2 regions of the Spirillospora sp. NPDC127506 genome follow, and region 2 is predicted to be linked to the other one. Evidence: riboswitches for the same ligand, from Rfam matches in the RefSeq annotation. Region 2 holds a riboswitch; the other holds the start of a gene.
What was found. Region 2 has a riboswitch for ZMP and ZTP ahead of glyA (serine hydroxymethyltransferase). Riboswitches for the same ligand answer to the same signal wherever they lie in the genome.

Region 1 (3,389 bases), on a different contig from region 2:
CGAGCCCTGCGTCGCGATCATCAAGCACGCCAACCCGTGCGGCATCGCGGTCGGCGCCGACATCGCCGAGGCGCACCGCAAGGCGCACGCCTGCGACCCCGTGTCCGCCTACGGCGGCGTGATCGCGGCGAACCGCCCGGTCACCGCCGCCATGGCCCGGCAGGTCACCGAGAGCTTCGCCGAGGTCGTCGTCGCGCCCGCCTTCGACGACGAGGCCGTCGCCGTCCTGAAGGACCGGTTCAAGAACGTCCGGCTGCTGGTCTGCCCGGACGCCCCCGCCGGCGCGACCGAGTACCGGCGCATCGACGGCGGCGTCCTGCTGCAGGGCGTCGACCGCGTGGACGCGCCCGGCGACGACCCGGCGGCCTGGGAGCTGAAGACCGGCGAGCCCGCGGACGAGGCCGCGCTGCGGGACCTGGCGTTCGCGTGGCGGGCGATCCGGTCGGTGAAGTCGAACGCGATCCTGCTGGCCGCCGACGGGGCGACCGTGGGCGTCGGCATGGGCCAGGTGAACCGGGTCGACTCGGCCAAGCTCGCCGTCGCGCGGGCCGGCGCCGAGCGCGCCGCGTCCGCCGTCGGCGCCTCCGACGCGTTCTTCCCCTTCCCCGACGGCCTCGAAGTGCTGGCCGAGGCGGGCGTGCGGGCGATCGTCGAACCCGGCGGCTCCGTCAACGACGGCAAGGTCATCGAGGCGGCCGAGAAGGCCGGGATCACCCTCTACTTCACCGGCGTCCGGCACTTCTTCCACTGACCGAGGGCGGCCCGGTGTGGCGCGCGCCACAGCCACACCGGGTTTACCGCCGGATTCTTTACTTTCGGGTGCGGGTAGCCTCTGCCCCGGACCGCGCCCATCATGACCCCTCACTTGACCCGGCGCGGGCGTTCCGTGACGGAGGCGCGAATGGACGTGCTGCTGGCCCTCATCCTGAGGTCGGTCTACCAGGTCGACGCCCTGCTGATGGACTCCCGGCAGGTGATCGGGCTGGTCGCCGCGTTCCTGGCCGCCGTCCTCGCCGCCCAGCTCGGCTGGCACGGCACCGACCGCCTCCTCGCCCGGCGGCAGCGCTCCGAGGACTAGCTCGCCCGCGCCGCTCCGGCCCGCCGCGGCCGCCCGGCGCCGGTCTGCGGCCGCGCGCGGCCGTTAGCATGGGTTTTCACGCGACTGGCGCGGCAAGGTGGATCACCACCGGGGAGCGAACGACAGTCCGGACACCGCGCGCCTGGGTGGACGGGACCTCGAGCCGGGCTCGGTCCTGCGCCCCCGGCGAGATCCACGCGGAGGAACGCATGACGGCACAGATTCTGGACGGCAAGGCCACGGCCGCCGAGATCCGCTCGAACCTCAAGGGCCGCGTCGAGGCGCTCCGCGACCGCGGCGTCACCGTCGGGCTCGGCACCGTGCTGGTCGGCGACGACCCCGGCAGCCGCGCCTACGTGAACATGAAGCACCGCGACTGCGCCGAGGTCGGCATCGAGAGCATCCGCCGCGACCTGCCCGCCACCGCGACCCAGGACGACGTCGAGCGTGCCGTCGCAGAGCTGAACGCCGACCCCGCCTGCACCGGCTACATCGTCCAGCTCCCGCTGCCGAAGGGGCTGGACGAGCAGCGCGTGCTGGAGCGCATCGACCCGGCCAAGGACGCCGACGGCCTGCACCCGACGAACCTCGGGCGGCTCGTGCTGATGCAGCCGGGCCCGCTGCCCTGCACGCCGAAGGGCATCGTCGAGCTGCTGCGCCGCTTCGACGTCCCGCTCAAGGGCGCCGAGGTCACCGTCGTCGGCCGCGGCATCACGGTCGGCCGCTCGCTCGGCCTGCTGCTGACCCGGCGCACGGAGAACGCGACCGTCACGCTCTGCCACACCGCGACCCGCGACCTCGCCGCGCACACCCGCGCCGCGGACATCGTGGTGGCCGCCGCCGGCGTCCCCGGTCTCATCACGGGCGACATGGTCAAGCCGGGCGCCGCCGTCCTGGACGTGGGCGTCTCCCGGGTGGACGGCAAGCTCGCCGGCGACGTCGCCGCCGACGTGCGCGAGGTCGCCGGGTGGGTCGCGCCCAACCCGGGCGGCGTCGGGCCGATGACCCGCGCCATGCTGCTCGCGAACGTCGTCGAAGCGGCCGAGCAGAACCGCTGACCCGCGGCCCCCGGCACGTGGCCGGGGCCGCCACTCAGCACCGAGGTGGCGGCCCCGTACCCGTTGCTCCTGGCGGGCCGCGCCGTCACCTGCGCGGCCCCGTCGGGAGGTTCAGCGATCGCCCTCGTGTACGCGCTGCCCGGAGGGCGACCGCAGGTTCACATCAGCTCGCCCTCCGTCCCGCCGCGCTGGGGGCCGGACGGCCCGGACCGTGGCCGTGGCCGGGACTGCCCGGCCTGCGCGTCTCCGCCGTCCCCCGCACGCCGGGGACGCGCCCGTCCATCGGCGGGCGGCCCTGGTGCGGGACGTGCACCGGCGGCAGCGGGCGGACGAGGCCCATCGCGATGACCTCGTTCGCGAGCCGCGTGCGCCGGTTGGCGCCCTCGGGGATGCGGAACTTCTGGTAGAGGCGCAGCAGGTGCTGCTTGACGGCCGCCTCCGTCACCACCAGCTCGCCGGCGATGTCGCGCGCCGTGGCGGGGGCCACGAACGCCTCGTCGGACAGGGCGGGACGGCACAGCGAGGTCAGCACGTCGACCTCGCGGCGGGTGAGCTCCGGAGCGACGGCGCGCCGAAGCTCGACGTCCGGGTCGACCTCCTCACGGGGGATGCCCCCCAACCGGCAGCGCGCCGTGCCGAAGCTCACGACGTCACCGTCCTCCAGGACACGGCGGGCGATCGGCCGGCCGTTGACGCGCGTTCCATTACGGGACAGGCCCATGTCCACCACGTAGACGTACGGGCCACGTCGGACGATCTCTGCGTGCAAGCGGGACACACTCGGGTCGTCGAGGCGTATGTCGACTCCTCTCCCTCTCCCGACCGTCGTCACGTCGGGGCGCAGCGGCATCACCAGCCCGCTGTCCTCGATCCGCATGAACGGCCCCTCCACGGCAGTCCTCCCAGCTAGTTAGCGACCCCTGTCTGCCGGGTTACCCGGGCACCGTGCCGTCACACCCTCCTACTGGCGAGTAGCACCGATGGTGCAAGGGATTCCGGCCTCTCGGGCATCACCCGGGCACCCTCCGTCACACCGGTTTTCCCGGCGACGGGCGACAAGACGGACCGTTCCATCGCCGCTCCGCGCGCACGATGTCGTCCCGCGCCGCGATCGGCGATACCGTGAGGGCCATGAGCACCCAGGTGCACCGGCGCAGGCGCAGGGCGCCGCGCCGCGGGGGCGCCGCGCCGCACTGGCTGGCGCAGCTCCCGTACCTCCTCGTGCTCAGCGGGGTGGGCGCCGGCCTGACCCT
Region 2 (3,389 bases):
CCGACCCCGCCGCCTGGCGGATGATCACGATTCTGCGGGGCGTCTAGGGCGCCGGCGCCCAGCCCGGCATGGGGTAGGCCGCGAGCAGCTCGCGGACCTGCCCGGCGACGCGCTCGACGACCGCCTCGTCCTGCTTGGCGGCGGCCTGCACGACCTCGTCGATCCAGGCCGCGACCTGCGGCATCTGCTCCTCGCCGAGACCGCGGGTGGTGATCGCGGCGGTGCCGAGCCGCAGCCCGGACGGGTCGAACGGCTTGCGCGGGTCGAACGGGACGGCGTTGTAGTTCAGCTCGATCCCGGCGCGGTCGAGGGCCTGCGCCGCCGGCTTGCCCGCGACGCCCTTGTTCGTCAGGTCGATCAGGATGAGGTGGTTGTCGGTGCCGCCGGAGATCAGGTCGTAGCCGCGGTCGGTCAGCGCGGCGGCCAGCACCTTCGCGTTCGCGACGATCTGCCGGGCGTACCGGGTGAAGTCCGGCCGGGCCGCCTCCTTCAGCGCGACGGCGATCGCGGCGGTGGTGTGGTCGTGCGGGCCGCCCTGCAGCCCGGGGAAGACCGCCTTGTCGATCGCCTTCGCGTGCTCGGCCGTCGACAGGATCATGGCGCCGCGCGGGCCGCGCAGCGTCTTGTGCGTGGTGGTGGTGACCACATCGGCGTGCCCGATCGGGGACGGGTGCGCGCCGCCCGCGATCAGCCCGGCGATGTGGGCGATGTCGGCGGCGAGCACCGCGCCGGCCTCGCGGGCGATCTCCGCGAACGCCGGGAAGTCGATCGTCCGCGGGATGGCGGTGCCGCCGCACCAGATCAGCTTCGGCCGCTCCTTGAGCGCCAGGTCTCGGACCTGGTCCATGTCGACCCGCCCGGTGTCGGCGCGCACGTCGTACCGGACGGGACGGAACCACTTGCCGGTGGCGGAGACGGACCAGCCGTGCGTCAGGTGCCCGCCCATCGGCAGGGACAGGCCCATCACCGGGTCGCCGGGCTCCAGGAACGCCATGTACACGGCGAGGTTCGCGGGCGACCCCGAGTACGGCTGGACGTTGGCGTGCTCGGCGCCGAACACCTCCTTCGCCCGCTGGATCGCCAGCAGCTCGATCGGGTCGACGTTCTGCTGGCCCTCGTAGTACCGCTTGCCGGCGTAGCCCTCGGAGTACTTGTTCGTCAGGACCGAGCCGGTGGCCTCCAGCACCGCCGGCGACACGTAGTTCTCGGACGCGATCAGCCGGAGCTTCTCGTACTGGCGGCGGGCCTCGGCCTCGACCAGCCCGGCGATCTCGGGGTCCTGGTCCTGCAGATGGGGGACGGGCGGTTCGTGCATGGTGAGCCTCCGCGCTGCTCGCGCCGGGGTTTCGGGCGCCCCGGCGAAGGGGACCCGTACGCCCAGGCGCGCGGCGTGCGGACTAGTTTCGCTCCCCGGTGGTCGTCTCCACCTTCACTGCGCCAGTCACGTGCACGCCATCATACCGGGGCGGCCGCGGCCGCGCCGGGACGGAGACGACGAACAGCCCGCCGAGCAGGAGCAGCGACCCGGCCGCGACCGGCGCCGACATGCGCTCGCCGAGGACGGCGATGGCGAGCCCCGCCGCGACCAGCGGCTCGGCGAGGCTGAGCGTCCCGGCCGTCGCGGCGGAGACGCGCCCCAGCCCGGTGACGAAGAACATGTACGCGGCCGCCGTCGCCGCGATCCCGAGCCAGGCGACGAGGCCCGCCGAACGCGGCTCCGCGAGCGCCGGAAGCTCGGCCACCGTCCAGGGCAGCAGGGCCGCTCCCCCGGCGAGCAGCGTGACCGACACCGCGGCGGCCATCCCCGCGTCCCGCCCGGTGAGGACCTTGGCGGACACCGTATAGACGCCGAAGCACGTCCCGCCCACGAGGCTCAGCACGATCCCCGCCGGGTCGACGTGGACGGCCGTCCCCGGCACCATCAGCAACGCGACGCCCCCGATCGCGCACGCCGTCCCGGCCCACCACCTGCCGCTGAGCCGCGCCCGCAGGACGAGCCGCTCGCACAGCCCGGTCGAGACGGGCGCCAGCCCGAACACCACGGCGGTCGCGACCGCGGCGCCGGTGCGGTCGACCGCGCTGAAGAACGCGGCCTGGAAGGTCCCGGTGGCGGCGGAGGCCGCCAGGACCGGAACCCACGTCCGCCGCCCCAGCGTGAGGAACGCGCGCCGGTTCGCGCCGAGCACCAGCACGGCCAGGATCAGCCCGCCGGAGAAGATCCGCGCGCCGCCGACGGCGACCGGGCTCGCCGCCGGCCCCGCCAGCACCTGCGCCGGCCCGACCGTCCCCCAGAGCACCCCGGCCGCGAGCACGAGCAGCGACCCGGACAGATTGCTTCGTCGATCCATACGACCGAAGCTAGAAGGATATGCGGCAGCCAGTTCTCAGTACCGAACTTCATTCGCCCTAGCAGCCCACATCCGCCGTTCATTCGCCACGAAACCCCACCGAACAGCGCCGCCCACACGACGTTCGGCGCTACCGCGTCTCGCTCGTGGGAAGTTCGGACTGCTCCACGGGCTGGACGTAGTCGTAGACGACGGTCGTCCGCACGTCCACGAACTCCTTGCGCCGCGCGAGCCGATCGAGCACGAAGTCGCGCAGGTACGCGGTACTCGGCACGGCCACGTGCACGAGCAGATCCTCGTTGCCCGTGACGACGAAGACGCCGACGGCCTCGGGCATCGCCGCCATGCCGTCCCGCGCCGACTCGATCGCCTCCCGCGACTGCGGCCGGATCCTGATCGAGATCAGCGCCTGCACGCCCCGCCCGAGGCGCTCGAAGTCCACCGCCGCGTGGAATCCGGTGATGACGCCGCGCGCCCGCAGCGCCCGCGTCCGCTCCAGGGCGGTGGACGGCGCGATCCCCACCGCCTCCGCCAGTTCGCGGTTGGTCTGCCGCCCGTCCCGCTGCAGCCGCCGCAGGATCGCCTGATCGACCGCGTCCACCGCCGCTCCTCCCGAATCGACCGCCAGAAGCCGAACTCCCGCGCGTGAACCACGCCCGGAAGCCCCACATCCCGAAGATTATTCGACCCCGCCACGGCGCAGGCGATTTCGCCGATGCCGCCGGCGCCGTCCCACCCCGACAATTGGCGGCTCACAGCTTCGGGAGAGGTCGATCGTGAGCGGAACTCATCGCGGGGGGCGGCGCAGGCGCCGGATGCGCGGAGCGTCGGCCGTTTCGGGCATCGCGCTGGCCGCGGTGCTGGGGACGTCGGTGTACGCCCTCTCCGAGGCCGAGGAATGCCCGGCGGCCGCCCCCGTCGTCGACGTGGCCGCCGCGCCGGAGATCACGGAGGCGGTCTCGGCGGTGGCCGCGGCGTTCAACCGCGAGACCCGATGCATGCGGGTCGCCGTGCGCTCGGCGGGCCCGGCCGGGGTGACGG

Region 1: linked by a shared signal. The riboswitch ahead of ABTW95_RS12165 (bifunctional methylenetetrahydrofolate dehydrogenase/methenyltetrahydrofolate cyclohydrolase) and the one ahead of glyA (serine hydroxymethyltransferase) in region 2 are both predicted to bind ZMP and ZTP.

The regions. Positions count from the first base shown of each region.
Region 1 covers NZ_JBEORG010000009.1:106,297-109,685, reverse strand. The annotation lists gene purH (bifunctional phosphoribosylaminoimidazolecarboxamide formyltransferase/IMP cyclohydrolase) at 1-751, shown strand, start outside; gene ABTW95_RS12170 (hypothetical protein) at 902-1,078, shown strand; ZMP/ZTP riboswitch at 1,149-1,233, shown strand; gene ABTW95_RS12165 (bifunctional methylenetetrahydrofolate dehydrogenase/methenyltetrahydrofolate cyclohydrolase) at 1,288-2,136, shown strand; gene ABTW95_RS12160 (FHA domain-containing protein) at 2,300-3,028, opposite strand; gene ABTW95_RS12155 (DUF3017 domain-containing protein) at 3,268-3,389, shown strand, end outside.
Region 2 covers NZ_JBEORG010000037.1:6,497-9,885, forward strand. The annotation lists gene ABTW95_RS28155 (class I SAM-dependent methyltransferase) at 1-47, shown strand, start outside; gene glyA (serine hydroxymethyltransferase) at 44-1,315, opposite strand; ZMP/ZTP riboswitch at 1,369-1,455, opposite strand; partial or broken gene ABTW95_RS28165 (DMT family transporter) at 1,548-2,348, opposite strand; gene ABTW95_RS28170 (Lrp/AsnC family transcriptional regulator) at 2,479-2,949, opposite strand; gene ABTW95_RS28175 (substrate-binding and VWA domain-containing protein) at 3,164-3,389, shown strand, end outside.